DNA from 2 places in the Pedobacter sp. AC190 genome. Region 1 is predicted to be linked to the other one. Evidence: riboswitches for the same ligand, from Rfam matches in the RefSeq annotation. Region 1 holds a riboswitch; the other holds the start of a gene.
What was found. Region 1 has a riboswitch for cobalamin ahead of ACZZZI_RS16950 (TonB-dependent receptor plug domain-containing protein). Riboswitches for the same ligand answer to the same signal wherever they lie in the genome.

Region 1 (8,203 bases):
CCTGTTAAAACAACTAATTTCATTATCGATTTAAAACTTCAATCTTCGAGTAGTTTACAAATTTACTGGCAATATGCTTGTTTGCTGTAAATATTTCTGGATGAAACATACAAGCCAAAGCTTCTATTCCCTCGACCAAAGTGCCGATGCTTGGCTGTGTAAACATATCAAAATCGGCAATGTAAACCTGATTATTTATAACCGCTTCCAAATCATCCCAGCTCTTTTTCGAGGTAAGTAATGGCATTTCTTCTATACTTCTGGTTACATCAAAACCGCATGGTGCAATAACCAAAACCTGTGGATTGTATTTAACAATTTTGTCCCATTGAGTTACAATAGAATCTCCTGCTGGATTAGAAAGCATATCTACCCCACCTGCAGCTGCAATTTGAAATGGAATCCAATGTCCGCAATTGTATATTGGCTCAATCCATTCCATTAACATAATTCGCTTTAATGGTGCTTTATTTGCTCTTAATTCATCAAGAATATAATCTGTTTTCTTTTGTAGGCTAGCCAGATAGTTCAAAGCAACTTCTTCCTTCCCCATCGCTTTTGCAATTGTTATGGCGCACTCAAAAACATCTTGTAAATTATTTGGCGATAAAGGCACAAGTGTTGGTGTTTTACTGAGTTTCATTACAGCAGTTTCAGTACAAACCGTGTCGATGTTGCATACCTCGCAAATATCTTGTGTAAAAACGATATCAGGCGCAATGCTTTCCAATAATTCATCATCAACCCAATACAAACTTTTTCCCTGCGCTTTTGAGGCTGAAAATATTTTATCAATTTCTATACTTGTGTAATTCTTTCCTTCTAATATGCAACGAACAATTTTAGGTAGATCTGCAGCTTCTTTAGGGCACTCGAAAGTAACGCCATAAAGATATTCTTGCAAACCCATATCGTAAATCATTTTGGTAGCGGCTGGTAAAAAGGATACAACTTTCATAATATGTTAAAGGTAAATGGGTGATAGAATGTATGTAGCGCTGTTAACGCTCAATGTTAAAGATAAAAAAAAATCCTCTTTTGAAATTAATCGAAAGAGGATTTTTATAATTCGTTTAAAGAATAATTATACTTTTTGTGTTTGTAACTTAAGTACAGGATATTTTGCTTTTAATATTTCGAATGCTCCGAAAAGAATTGCGCCATAAATTACCGTCCCTTCTAAAAACCTAACTTCGAACGGAATTGCTCTTTCCAAGCATAACCAAAAACCTGCTAAATCTTGTGTATAAGATGAGTTTCTAAACCAGATCGGGAAATCGGTTACAATCCAATGAATTAATACAATAGTTAAAGTCGAAGCTAAAAAATTTGCAATAGTTATGTTTTTAAGCATTAATCTTCCAACTAAAACCATTAATGCAAATGCAAAGTAAACTACGTACCAGCCTTCATATAAAAACCCACTGCTGTATTTACTAAAAATGGTTGTCGATAAAACAAAATCGCTTAAAAATAAACTTAACAACGGAAAAGCAAATGCCTTTAAATTATCCTTAAAGTAAGCACCACCAAAAAGCGCAACCGCACCAATTGATGAGAAATTAGCAAACTTTAATTCATCTGAATTAAATGTTACCAGTAAGCGGAAGCCCGTGAGCACCAATATCATTAATAATAACAATATTGTACGTGGGTTAAATTTTAAGTGAGCCATGTTATTTCAAGTATTTAGTATAAGGCACTAAATATTAAATTTAATGCCTTATTACAAAGTTAATTTTTTATTAGCGGATATTAAAACTTACGCCTGTATTAAAATTGAAACCCAAGCTGTTATAGCCGATAATTTCATTGTATTTTTCGTTTAATATGTTTTTAGCATCGAAAAATATTTTAACACGTTTATTAGCTAACGAATATTCTGCATAAGCACTTAATAATTTGTAAGCAGGTAAAGTATCAACAGTGTATGTGCTAAAGTTACCATCAGTACGACTACCGAAATAACGATAATTAGCACTAACATATAAATCGGTAGTTGCCTGTACACCAGCAGTTATGCCGAAAGTATTTTTCGGTCTGCGGAAAAGATAATCTGCAATTGCATTATCAACGAAGTTAAATTCATTTCCTTCAACATAAGCATAATAGCCATTTAAGTTAAATTTACCGAATTTAATTGCTGGTTCAACCTCAAAACCTTTAGTTTTTTGGCTAACTTGGTTAACATAACCTGCTGGAAAAGCATAAATAATTGCATCTTTCAAATCGCGTTTAAAACCAGCTACTCTTAAAGTGAATTTTTCATCAGCAAAGCTGAAGTTTACACCAGCTTCGTAATTTTGAGATTTTTCTGGTTTCAAATCTAAATTTGCACCGAATTGACCGAATAACATATTCAAAGTAGGCACTTTGAAAGCTGTTGAAACTGTACCAAATAACTTTACTTCTTTAATAATGTTTATGCTTGGCGTAATTGAATACGTATAGTTTTCACCATATTGTTCGTGTTTATTGTATCTACCACCAACCTCTAAGTTAAAAACACTTAAATCATGCAAAAACAATGAACTATAAGCCGCAAATATATTTGCTTTAGGTGCTGTAGCTGCCGATGAAAGTTTCATTACTCGGTTATCAATACCCACCAATAAATCTAACTTATCGTTTAGTTTTTGGTTGTAAAATACATCTACGATAGAGATTTTTCCTTGAGAAAAACTAGGAAAAGAGCTATGCGAATCGTTCGAAGTGCTTTCGTAACTGTAGTTTAATGTTACTTTTCCTGTTGCAAATTCATATTTAGCGTTTGTACCTGCAGCAACATTTTTCAAAATAGAATAATTTCCAGCATCTACAAAAGCACCACCATCAAAACTATAGTTTCCATAATAATAACGCACAAATGGATTTACTGAAAAATGCTTATCCAATTTGATTCCGAAATTTGCATTTAAGGCACCAGTTCTGAATCCATCTTTATCAAACTCTGCATTGTTTCCTACTGGATTAGCCGCTTCAGAAATGCCGTTTGTTTTATTCTGAGTGTAGTTAACATTATAAGTAAAACCATCAACACCACCATTTAAACCAATAGTTCCTTTTAAAGTTTCGTAACTACCAATACTGGCAACTCCGTAAATGGTATTGCCTTTTGGTCCGCCTTTTTTAGTGATGATATTAATTACACCAGCAACTGCATCAGAACCATAAATGGTCGATTGACCGCCTCTTAAAATTTCAATATGGTCGATTTGATCAATAGATAATAAGCGTAAATCGAACGCACCACCGTTTCCTGATGGATCATTTTGTACAATTCCATCGATTAAAACAACCGCATAAGCGCTACCTGCCCCACGGAAAAATACCGATTTGTTTAAACCTGGATTGCTACTCGAACCTGCTACAATAATTCCTGCTTGCTCGCTAATTAGCTCGGGCAAAGATTTACCATGACTACGCTCTAAAACTTCTTTACTGATAATGGTTACAACTTTACCAGTCTGAGATTGTTTCTGATCATTTTTTGTTGCAGTGATTACAACATCTTTTAGTTGTAAACTGTCTTGTGCATTAGCCGATTGACTAACTGTTAATTGAACAAGCCCCAGGCCTGCAGCAATTAAAATTCTTTTTTTGTTCATTTGATTGTGAGTTTTGCCCACAGCCAACAGATTAGGAAAGGAAATGAAAATACGAAAAACGTTAAGTACCTCAATCCTAGCTTCAATCCCCGAAAGCTATGAAATTATACGCTAAGGCAGGTCTTCTGACTTGCTCCCGTTTTTTACTGCCTTCCCGAATCAGAATTGAAACAGTGGCTTTTTGAATGAAAAAACGTTATAGAGCTTACAGCTGCGGGACAGTTGCAGAATTACACTGCATTCCCTTTTAATTCTGGTTGTAAAGCCAGAAACCAAAAGCGCTGCAAAAGTAGACATTAAAGCTGAAACAGCAAACACTATTGCGAAAAGCTTTTTATTCTATTTTAATAAACGATTAAGAAATGATTATTTTAACTTTATTATCAAACCCGAGCTATGAAATATATCTTCCTTTTGGCATTTTCTGTAATGAGTTTATCTACTATGGCACAGCAAACAGATACTGTTTTTCTAAAAAAATTAATGCAAGCTAAACCAGAATTCTTTAGCAACATCTTAAATCGTCCAGATCATAATCAGGTTCAAATACTTTATACACAGGTTAATCGCGATATGAAAAATAAACCGAGCTTTAAAAGTTACAGTTATAATTTAAATCCACAACATTACTTCTATCCTGCCAGTACCGTAAAACTCGCAGCTGTAATTTTTGCATTAGAGAAAGTGAATCGCTTAAAAAGTTCAGGAATTACAGTTAAAAGTACCATGATTACCGACAGTGCTTTTAAAGGTCAAACAAAAGTATTTAAAGATACTTCTTCAAAAAATGGGCTACCATCTATAGAGCATTATATTAAGAAAATTCTTTTAACCAGTGATAACGATGCTTTTAACCGTTTGTTTGAGTTTATCGGACGGGCAGAATTGAATGAGAAATTGAAGAAAAATGGCTTAATAAACAGTAGAATATTAAATCGTTTGGCCATCGGTGATGCAGGTGAAAATGCAAAACATACAAATCCTATTAAGTTTTACAATGGCAACAAACTTGTTTACAGTCAGCAAGCGCAATACGATCCAAAGGAATATGATTTGGTTTTAACGAACACCATAATGGGAAAAGGCTATTTAGATAGTGCGGATAAATTGGTCAATAAGCCTTTCAGTCTGGAGAACAAAAATGCGTTTCCCATTAACGATCAGCAAAAGTTGATGCAAAAACTTATTCTACCTGAAGCATTCCCAGCTTTAGAAAGATATGATTTAACTAAGGCTGACTATAAATTGATCTATACCTATATGAGTAAATTACCTACTGAAAGTAATTTTCCAAAATACGATGAAAAAGAATTTTGGCCAACTTATGCGAAAATGCTGTATTACGGACGAGAAAAGAATGTTGAATTAGATCCTAATATTAGAATATATAATAAATATGGAGATAGCTATGGCTACATAATCGATAATTCTTACTTCATAGATTTTAAAAACGGTGTTGAATATTTTTTAACAGCTGTTATTCAAAGTAACGATGATGGAATTTTTAATGATAATAAATACGAATATGAAACTGTTTGTTACCCTTTTATGAAAAATTTAGGTAGAAGTATTTATGAAGCAGAATTGAAAAGAACAAAAAGTAACAAAGCTAATTTGGCCAAATTTAAAATGGATTATAAATAAAAAAATTAATAAAAATTGACTTACAAAATTTTAAATATTTTGTAAATTTAATTCAAATCGTCCCCTTAAAATAGTAATAATTAATTTTTAACTTAATAATTCAGTAATGGGAAAATTTGTAATTAGTAAAAGAACAAACGGAGAATTTCAATTTAATTTAGTAGCTGGAAATGGTCAGGTTATTTTATCGAGCGAAGGCTATTCTGCAAAGCCAAGTTGCGAAAACGGAATCGAATCTGTAAGAAAAAACTCGCAGGATGAAACAAAATTCGAAAAGAAAAAATCAAGCAACGGGAAATCTTACTTTAATTTGAAGGCTACCAACGGACAAATAATCGGCTCAAGCCAGATGTATGAAAGTGAAAGTTCGAGAGATAATGGAATAGAATCTGTTCAGAGCAACGCTCCCGATGCAACAATAGATGATCAAACACTTTAAAAACAAAAAAGTCCTGATTTGCATCAGGACTTTTTTAATATTATAATCGCCGAAGCGAAAATTTCTATTTTACTGCATCAATTACAGCTTTGAAAGCCTCAGGATGATTCATTGCTAAATCAGCTAATACTTTACGGTTTAAACCGATTTCTTTTGAAGCTAGTTTACCGATTAATTGAGAGTAAGAAATACCGTGCTGACGAGCACCTGCATTAATACGTTGGATCCATAATCCGCGGAATTCTCTTTTCTTAACCTTACGGTCACGGTATGCATATTGCAAACCTTTTTCTACTGTGTTTTTAGCAACAGTATAAACTTTACTTCTTGCTCCCCAATAGCCTTTGGCCATATTAAGGATTTTCTTTCTTCTTCTTCTCGAAGCTACTGCGTTTACCGAACGTGGCATGTTGTTGTTGTTTTTTGGCAAGCGGCGTTCCGTTTAATCGGAAACTTAAAGCCTGATACCTGGTGAATTAATAAATTACTTTCCGATACAAAGCATACGCTTAACGTTACCAGTATCTGCTGCTGTTACCATGCTAGCATTTCCTAGTGCACGTTTACGTTTAGTGCTCATCTTGGTTAAGATGTGACTTTTGTATGCGTTGTTTCTTTTGATTTTACCTGTTCCAGTAAGCGAAAAACGCTTTTTAGCACTGGAATTGGTTTTCATTTTTGGCATAACCTGTTTTTTAATTTATAAACCTATTTTTATTTTTTTGCTACTTTAGGCGCAACTGTTAGGAACATACGTTTACCTTCTAACTTAGGTAATAACTCTACTTTTCCTACATCTTCCAAAGCCTGGGCAAATTTTAATAATAAAATCTCTCCCTGCTCCTTATAAACAATTGCTCTACCTTTAAAATGCACATAAGCTCTAACTTTTTCACCGTTCTCTAAAAAGCTTATTGCGTGTTTAAGTTTAAACTGGAAATCGTGATCATTTGTATTAGGACCGAAACGAATCTCCTTAATAACTGTTTGCTTAGCGTTTGATTTAATCTCTTTCTGCTTTTTCTTTTGCTCGTAAACAAACTTGCTATAATCAATAATTCTACAAACTGGAGGAACAGCGTTTGGAGAAATCTCTACCAAATCCAATTCCAGTTCATCAGCAAGTGCCAAAGCTTTCGCCAAAGGATAAATCCCTGGTTCAACATTATCGCCAGCTAAACGCACTTCGGGCGATTTTATGTACTGATTAATGTTATGCTCTGCTTCTTTTTTCTTAAAAGGTGGACGTGGTCCCCTGTTAAATCCTGGTCTTCCTAATGCCAAATGTGTACTATTTTAATTTAAACTGTTATTTCTTTTCTTAATAAATTGTTGAATTCCTCCAACGTCATTTCACCTAAATCGCCTTCGCCATGTTTTCTAACCGAAACTTTTCCTTCGGCCATCTCTTTATCACCGATAATGAGCATGTAAGGGATTTTTTTAACCTCCGCGTCGCGTATTTTACGACCGATTTTCTCATCACGAAAGTCAATCAGCCCGCGAATATCGGAATTATTTAGTTCATCTAAAACTTTTTTTGCATATTCTTCATATTTTTCTGAAATAGGAAGGATTGTAAATTGCTCTGGACTTAACCATAATGGGAAGTTTCCTGCGCAATGTTCAATTAAAACAGCAATAAATCTTTCTAAAGAGCCAAATGGAGCACGGTGAATCATTACTGGTCTATGCTTTTGATTATCGCTACCAGTATATTCTAATTCGAAACGCTCTGGTAAGTTGTAATCTACCTGAATAGTTCCTAACTGCCATTTTCTACCTAAAGCATCTTTAACCATAAAATCTAGCTTCGGACCATAAAAAGCCGCTTCACCATATTCTACAACTGTATTTAATCCTTTTTCTGCTGCAGCTTCTATAATTGCATTTTCAGATAATCGCCAGTTTTCATCAGAACCAATATATTTCGACTTGTTCTCTGGATCTCTTAACGAAATTTGAGCAGTATAGTTTTCAAAACCTAAAGATTTAAATACATAAAGCACTAAATCGATAACTTTTTTAAATTCTTCTTTAACTTGTTCTGGCATGCAGAATAAGTGTGCATCATCTTGAGTAAAGCCACGTACACGAGTTAAACCATGTAATTCACCACTTTGTTCGTAACGATAAACTGTACCAAACTCTGCAAAACGAACTGGTAAATCTTTATAAGAACGTGGTTTTGTTTTATAAATCTCGCAGTGGTGCGGGCAGTTCATTGGTTTTAAGAAGAACTCCTCTCCTTCTTGTGGAGTTTTTATTGGCTGAAATGAATCTTTACCATATTTCTCCCAGTGACCAGAAGTTACGTACAGATTTTTGTGTCCAATATGTGGCGTAACAACCTGCTCATAACCAGCTTTAGCTTGTGCCTTAGTTAAAAAATTAACCAAACGCTCACGTAAAGCAGTTCCTTTGGGTAACCATAAAGGCAAACCCATTCCTACTTTTTCAGAAAAAGCAAATAACTCCAACTCTTTTCCAAGTTTACGGTGATCGCGTTTTT
Region 2 (8,203 bases), 1.6 Mb from region 1:
TCATAAACGTTTTTACTATCATCATCCCAACCCAAACGAGTTTTTACGGTAACTGGCAAATGCGAAGCTTTAACAACAGCTTCGGTCATTTTTACCATTTTATCAATATCACGAAGCAAGCTAGAACCCGCACCTTTGCAAACCACATTTTTAACCGGACAGCCGTAATTTATATCGACCAAATCGGGATTGGCAGCAGAAGCAATTTCCGAAGCTTCACGCATGTGTTCAATATCTCCACCAAAAATCTGAATGCCAATGGGGCGTTCGTATTCAAAAATATCCAATTTTTGAAGGCTTTTTGCCGCATCTCTTATTAATCCCTCAGAAGAAATAAATTCGGTGTACATCAAATCTGCACCGTTCTGTTTACAAACAAAACGAAACGGCGGATCGCTCACATCTTCCATCGGAGCAAGCAATAATGGGAATTCACCTAAATCTATATTTCCTATCTTAACAGACATTTTCTATCTTCAACGATTAATAAAAACATACAAAGGTATAAATAATGAACGTTGTAACACCTAATAAGGAAGAAATCAACCCTTTCCTGCAATTACTTTTACTTTTATTTTACGCAGTTGTTGGTGCTGTAATTTTTACAATTATCTCATTTGTTTTTATTTTAGCCATTTATGGGTTCCAAATTGTAAAAGATTTTAACCTTATAGCATCTGGCGATCCAAGATATACCGATGCCTTAAAAATACTTCAAATCGGTACCTCAATCGGTATGTTTGTATTGCCACCAATTGCATTAGCCTTTACCAACGGAATAAAAACATCTAACTTTTACGCCTTTGCTAAACCGAAATTTATATTGCTAATTCTGGTAATTCTAATTATGATAGTTTCCATGCCAATTATGGAGTGGACAGCGGTTTGGAATCAGAAAATGGTTTTACCCGAAGGTTTGAAATGGCTCGAAAAGTGGATGAAAGAGAGCGAGCAATCGGCAATGAAAATAACGATTCAGTTGTTAACCGTAAGAAACAATTGGGATTTTATCGTAAACCTGATTATGATTGCAGTTTTACCTGCCATTGGCGAAGAATTAATGTTTCGTGGTGGTGTGCAGCGTTCAATCAATAAAATGTTTGAAAATCATCACGCAGCGATTTGGATTTCGGCAATTATTTTCAGCGCCATACACATACAATTTTATGGCTTTCTACCAAGATTGCTTTTGGGCGCAGGATTTGGATATTTATATTATTTCAGTGGAAGCATTTGGTACGCCATGTTAGCACATTTTTTAAATAATGCTTATGCAGTTTGTGCGGCATTATATATGCAAAAACACAATATGCCACTCGATAAAGCAGACGACCCAGTTGGTTTTACTTGGTATGCCTATTTAATTAGTGCAATATTAACCATAGCTTTGTTTATATTTTTTAAAGATACAGCACAACGTGAGCGAAAATTGGGTTAAAGTGTACACAACCGGCGATGCATTTGCCGCCGAAGTATTAAAGCAAGGATTAGTCGAAGAAGATATTCCTGCGGTTATCATCAATAAACAACTTTCTGCCTATAATATTGGCGAGATAAATGTTTTGGTAAACAAAGTCGATTTCGATAAAGCAATCGAATATATAGTTAAAAACGAAATAGAATAATTTATCGTTATAACTTTTATCTTTCATATCTTATCTTAAAACATAAATGAAAACCCGGGCAATAACCGCTTTCTTTTTTACCATTGTAATGCTTGGTTCTGTTTTTTTAGGAACTTACGTTTTTACCGCTTTTTACCTTATTTTAAGCTTACTTTCTTTGTTCGAGTTTTATAAATTGATTAAAAACTCGGGTATTAGGCCCCATAGAAATATTGGTTTGGCGGCAAGTGCTTTAATATTTTTAATGGCGGCGGGTTTGCATTATTTAAAATATGATGTTAAATATCTTTTACTTTGTATCCCTTTAATTTTTTCGGTTTTTATAACCGAACTTTATAAAAAGAGCAAAATTCCATTTGCCAACATATCTTACACTTTTGTGGGTTTTGTTTACGTAACCTTTCCTTTTTGCTTTTTTCATGCATTGGGTTTTATCCACAGCTGGAGCGAATATAACTTTCATTTTCCTTTGGCCTTTTTATTAATGCTTTGGGCAAACGATACTGGCGCTTATATGTTCGGTGTAAAATATGGTAAGCGTAAACTATTCGAACGCCACTCGCCTAAAAAGAGTTGGGAAGGCTTTTTTGGCGGAATGTTAACTGCTGCATTGGTCGGATTTGGTTTATCATTTCTATTTAAAGAAACTACACCAGTTGTTTGGGTTGGTATGGCTATTTTAATCGCTAGTTTTGGTACACTTGGCGATTTGGTAGAATCGATGCTTAAACGCAGTTTGGATACAAAAGATAGCGGAGGCCTGCTTCCTGGCCATGGCGGTTTGTTAGATCGTTTTGATGGCTTATTGTTGTCTGCGCCTGTTGTTTACGCGTATTTGTATCTAATCTTATATTAATATTTGAAAAGATTCTGAAGTAATATATAATTACGGTAGTCTGGCTTTTTGTTCCAATCTTTTTTGTGTGTGTATTTTGCTCTATTCATCGTAATTACAGCAAAAAAGAATTTTCACTGCAATCCAGTTTATTTAACTTAGTTGGTGCTGCTATTTACTAGCCACAGCCGAAACAACGTAATAATCACGATTTACTTTAAAGCCTGCATTACTTTGAATTTCTTCGTTTTTCTGCGCTGATTTTATAATTTCAAAACCAGAATCTTTTAAAAATTTATGTGCTTTTAGTTCATCATAAAGCTCGAAACCAAATTTAGTAAAAGGCAAGGTTTCCATAAAGCTTTTATCAGCAAAAGCAATAATTAACATACCCTTATATTTTAAAACGCGCTTAATTTCTTGGAGATATTGAATGGGATTTTGCCAGAAGTAAATGGTATTTACTGTAAATATTTTATCAAAGTAATCATCTTCAAAAGGTAATGTTGTGCCATTTGTAAGGAAGAAAGAGGCTTGCTTGTTGGTAATAAATGAAGCATTAATTTTCTCCGCCTCGGCAATAATTGTTTTAGAAATATCGGCTCCAAAATAAGTCAGGTTTTCTGCCTTATTAAAAATATCAGCGATATGAGCCGCGTTGCCATGTCCAAGCTCCAAAATAACATCATTCGGTTTGAGCAACAAAGCCTCTACAGCGCTTCTTGTCATTCCGATGTTACTAATGTTCATCATCTCTCCTGTTTTAACGCCGTACTCGCCATCAGGACAGCTCAATTGCCTGGCAATTTCCTTTAAGTGTTCTGCTGAAGGTTGATTTTCCATATTGCAATTTAACAAAATTGAAGAACAGAAAATTTATACTTTATCTATAAATCTTTATAAAATTATTAGCAATTATTTAATTACCTGTACAGGTTTCTTATTCTCATCAATTGCAACGAAAGTAAAATCGCCATGAACCGCTAATTCCCTACCTTCGGCATACATTTGCTCAATATAAATTTCTACATTAACTTTTAAGCTTGTATTGCCCACTTTGGTAACTTGTCCTATTAATTCAACAATTGTTCCTGCTGGAATCGATTTTTTAAAATCAATTCTATCGCTACTTACGGTAACCATTATTTGTCGGCTAAAACGAGTTGCAGTTATAAAAGCAACCTCATCCATCATGTGCATAGCTGTTCCTCCGAAAAGGGTATCGTAATGATTAGTTGTATTGGGGAAAACAGCTTTAAAAATACTGGTTTTCGAAGTTTCGATTCTTTGTTCTAGGGTCATGTTGATTTATATAAAATGCCACGGAAACACGGTTTTATAAAGAGAAACTATGTTTCTGCGCTTCCGTGGCAAAAATAATTTAATTAATCAAATTCTCTGCGGCTAAAACATTTTCAGTTTTTCGCATTTCTTTCGCCGCTTCAACCATCTCAATCAGTGCTTTTTTGGTTTCATCCCAACCGCGTGTTTTTAAGCCGCAATCAGGGTTTACCCAAAGCTGTTCTGATGGAATTACAGCCTTTGCTTTTTTAAGCAACGTAATCATTTCTTCGCGTTTGGGCACTCTTGGCGAATGAATATCATATACACCTGGACCAATCTCGTTAGGATATTTAAAATCTGCAAAAGCATCTAAAAGTTCCATTTGCGAACGTGATGTTTCAATTGTGATTACATCTGCATCCATATCGGCAATATTTTGAATAATATCGTTAAACTCAGAATAACACATGTGCGTATGAATCTGCGTTTCATCAGCTACACCTGCAGCAGAGATTTTGAAAGCATTAACAGCCCAATTTAAATATGCCTGCCAATCTGCTTTTCGCAAAGGCAACCCTTCTCTAATTGCAGGTTCATCAATCTGAATAATCTTAATTCCTGCTTTTTCCAGGTCGCAAACTTCATCACGAATGGACAAAGCAATTTGCATACATGTAACCGAACGCGGTTGATCGTTACGAACAAACGACCATTGCAAAATAGTAACTGGGCCCGTTAGCATGCCTTTCATGTATTTTGAAGTAAGCGATTGCGCATAGGCGGTCCATTTTACGGTCATAGCTTGTGGACGAGAAACATCGCCAAAAATAATTGGTGGTTTAACGCAGCGAGAGCCATAACTTTGCACCCAGCCGTTTTTAGAAAAAGCAAAGCCATCCAGCTGCTCTCCAAAATATTCAACCATATCGTTACGCTCAAATTCGCCATGAACCAATACATCCAAATCGATTTCTTCTTGCCATTTTACAGCTTTAGCGGTTTCTTCGGCAATTAAGGTATTGTATTCATCGGCCGAAAATGTTCCGTTTTTAAACTTTGCTCTCCAACTTCTAACTTCGGCTGTTTGCGGAAACGAACCAATCGTTGTGGTAGCATAAGCAGGTAATTTTAAAGCTTGTTGCTTAATTTTTCTTAAAGCGAACGGACTTAAACGATCCGCATCTCCTGCTTTAAGTTGTTCAACCCTTTGTTTAACTTCAGGATTATGAATTAGAACAGAGCTTTTGCGATTGGCTGTTGCTTTTTTATTGGCTTCGAATTTTTGCAGGGTAGATGCAGGGCTTCCGTTTGTGGCAAGTTTTTTTAGCGTTACAACTTCGGCAACTTTCTGTTTAGCAAAAGCTAACCATTGCTTAATCTCTGCCGAAAGATTTTGTTCGTTCGTTTCGTTGTCTAAATCAACAGGAGAATGAATTAGTGAACATGATGGTGCAACCCAAACACGTTCTTTACCTAATTTATCAACTGCCGAATTGATGATTTCTAAGGAGTTTTCAAAATCATTTTTCCAGATATTACGGCCATCAACTATACCAACAGAAAGAATTGTTTTTTCATTTAATGTAGAAATTATTTCGTCTAATTGATTTGGCGCTCTTACTAAATCAACATGTAAAACATCAATAGGTAAAGAAGTTGTTAAAGCTAAATTATTACCTAAGCCTTCGAAATAGGTAGCCAAAATAATTTTCAGTTTTGGAAACGATTTTCTGATTTGTTTGTAAGTATAATTGTAAGCTTCTTTTTCCTTTTCAGATAAATCAAGGGTTAAAAATGGCTCGTCGAACTGAATATATTCAACGCCTAGGGAATCTAACCGCGTTAAAATATCAAGATAAACAGGAAGCAGATTTCTAATTAAATCAATTTTTTCGAAACCAGCTTCTTTTTCTTTTCCAAGCAATAGGTAAGAAACAGGGCCGATTAAAACAGGTTTTGTTGTAATTCCTAACTGTTTGGCTTCATAAAACTCATCGATAATTTTTGTAGAGAAAAGTTTAAATGGCTGATCTTTGTAAAACTCAGGCACAATGTAATGGTAGTTGGTATCAAACCATTTTGTCATTTCCATCGCTACAACATCAAGGCCATCTTTTTGATAACCTCGGGCCATAGCGAAGTACAAATCAAGCTCAGAATTTCCTTTTCTTAAAATAACTTCGTTATATCTTTTTGGGATAGCGCCGAAAGTTAAAGAATGGTCTAAAACCTGGTCATAAAAAGAGAAATCATTAGAAGGAATAACATCAACTCCTACCTCTTTTTGTAGTTGCCAATTTTCTTGGCGAATGTTTTTTCCAACCTGAAGTACGTTTTTGTACCCGGTTTTGTCTGCCCAATAGTTTTCGCAGATTTTTTTTAGTTCTCGGTGGCTACCAATACGCGGGTAGCCCAGATTTTGCGTTAGCATTTCTTTTAAAGATTAAGTAAATAAATCGTTAAAAGCCCTTTAAGCTATATTTTACAATGATTTTTGATAAAAATAAAAGGAAAGGTTTGTGCACAAAAAATCTTCTTCGCAGCCGGAAGGCTCAAAGCAAAACCAAATAAAACGGTTAATTTTATTGTACAAATCAGACCTGACCAATTGCTCTTTAACGCGAAAGCATTGTCAATTCGATATTTGGCAGGTCTCCTGACTTATCCTCAAATTATCGCCTTCCCATTCCGTTACTGGTACAGTGGCATTATTGATAATTTGTTGTCTTTTTAAAAAAAGACAGGATTTACAGTTGCGCGACAGTTCGTGATTTACACACGATTCCCTTTTAATCTACAGCTAAGTAAAACCAATATCGGTTTGATGAAAAAATAAAGTTAAGAACTTACATCAAAGGCAAATGTATGCAATATGAAGCAGGAATTTTAACGAATTTAGGTTTTTTGTGATTTAACGGCCTTTTGAAAATAACCTTTAACTGTAACAAATTTACAGCAAGGATATTAACACCATATTTCTGTTATATATTTGATATCAACCAACCAAACTTTCCTGAATATGATAAAAAACTACTTTAAAAAGTTGTGCGTGGCTTTTTTAATCTTAAGTAGCACGCTTGCTATTGCACAAGAAATCCCTAGCCCTAAATCTCACTTTGGATTTAATATTGGAGATGATTACCAGCTTGCAACATATACCCAAACTGAGGCTTATTTTAAAAAACTAGCCGAAACTTCGAAAAGGGTTAAGCTTGTAGATATTGGTAAAACCGAAGAAGGCAGAACCCAATATATGATGATTATGTCGTCGCCTGAAAATCTAAAAAAATTAGATAGATATAAAGAGATTTCACAGCAACTGGCGCATGCCGAAATTACACCAGAACAAGCTAAAGCTCTGGCCCAAGAAGGTAAAGCAGTAGTTTGGATTGATGGTGGATTACATGCTAATGAAACTGTTGGCGCACATCAACTTATCCAAACCGCTTACGAATTTGCCTCGAAAACCGATCCAGAAACGTTAAGGATTTTAGATAATGTAATTATTCTGTTTACCCATGCAAATCCCGACGGACAAGAATTGGTGAGCAATTGGTATATGAGAGAAAAAGACCCTAAAAAAAGATCTTTATCTGGCTTGCCAAAACTATACGAAAAGTACGCAGGACATGATAACAACCGCGATTTCTTCATGTTAAATCTTAAAGAAACCCAAAATATGGGTCGTCAGCTTTTTGTAGAGTGGATACCACAAATTATGTACAATCACCACCAGGCAGGCCCTGCCGGAACAGTAGTAGCTGGCCCTCCATACCGTGATCCATTTAACTATGTTTTTGATGCAACCATTTTAACCAGCCTTGATGCTGTGGGTGCGGCAATGCATAATAGAATGAATGTGGAGAACAAAGCGGGATATACACAAAGAGGAGGTTCGGTATATTCTACATGGTATAATGGTGGTTTGCGTACCACAACTTATTTTCATAATATGGTTGGATTGTTGACTGAAATTATCGGTAGCCCAACGCCGTCTGATATTCCTCTAGTTCCATCAAGATTATTACCAAGCGGCGATTCTCCAAATCCAATTACGCCACGCAAATGGTATTTCAAAAACTCAATTGATTATTCTGTTTCGTTAAATTATGCAGTTTTAGGCTATGCACAACGTTACCACGATGAATTGTTGTATAATATTTATCAGATGGGTAAAAACTCAATTGATAGAGGAAAAAAGGACAATTGGTCTTTCTCGCCTAAAAAGATAGATGCTATAAATGCTGCTGCAAAAACCTCAACTTCTGAAGGAGCTAGCGAATTTGGACGAGGTAGAGGCATTATAAGCATGAAAGCTTTTGATACCGTGATGAAAGCGCCTTTGAACCGTGATCCAAGAGGCTATATTTTATCAGCTGATCAACCTGACTTTAATTCGGCTATTAAATTTTTAAACGCTTTAATTAGAACAGGAATTTTGGTTCAAAAAGCTACAGCA

Region 2: another riboswitch for cobalamin. It lies ahead of metE (5-methyltetrahydropteroyltriglutamate--homocysteine S-methyltransferase); the one in region 1 lies ahead of ACZZZI_RS16950 (TonB-dependent receptor plug domain-containing protein).

What each region holds. Positions count from the first base shown of each region.
Region 1 covers NZ_OZ409824.1:3,841,046-3,849,248, reverse strand. Annotated here, with positions in the region: gene ACZZZI_RS16965 (SIR2 family NAD-dependent protein deacylase) at 1-23, opposite strand, end outside; gene ACZZZI_RS16960 (ABC transporter substrate-binding protein) at 23-958, opposite strand; gene ACZZZI_RS16955 (DUF6580 family putative transport protein) at 1,085-1,675, opposite strand; gene ACZZZI_RS16950 (TonB-dependent receptor plug domain-containing protein) at 1,746-3,608, opposite strand; cobalamin riboswitch at 3,707-3,900, opposite strand; gene ACZZZI_RS16945 (serine hydrolase) at 4,005-5,252, shown strand; gene ACZZZI_RS16940 (YegP family protein) at 5,359-5,691, shown strand; gene rplT (50S ribosomal protein L20) at 5,756-6,100, opposite strand; gene rpmI (50S ribosomal protein L35) at 6,176-6,376, opposite strand; gene infC (translation initiation factor IF-3) at 6,406-6,975, opposite strand; gene thrS (threonine--tRNA ligase) at 6,993-8,203, opposite strand, start outside.
Region 2 covers NZ_OZ409824.1:2,276,144-2,284,346, reverse strand. Annotated here, with positions in the region: gene dusB (tRNA dihydrouridine synthase DusB) at 1-467, opposite strand, end outside; gene ACZZZI_RS10065 (lysostaphin resistance A-like protein) at 512-1,438, shown strand; gene ACZZZI_RS10060 (putative signal transducing protein) at 1,419-1,625, shown strand; gene ACZZZI_RS10055 (phosphatidate cytidylyltransferase) at 1,672-2,481, shown strand; gene ACZZZI_RS10050 (class I SAM-dependent methyltransferase) at 2,632-3,303, opposite strand; gene ACZZZI_RS10045 (acyl-CoA thioesterase) at 3,376-3,762, opposite strand; gene metE (5-methyltetrahydropteroyltriglutamate--homocysteine S-methyltransferase) at 3,842-6,175, opposite strand; cobalamin riboswitch at 6,373-6,574, opposite strand; gene ACZZZI_RS10035 (M14 family metallopeptidase) at 6,764-8,203, shown strand, end outside.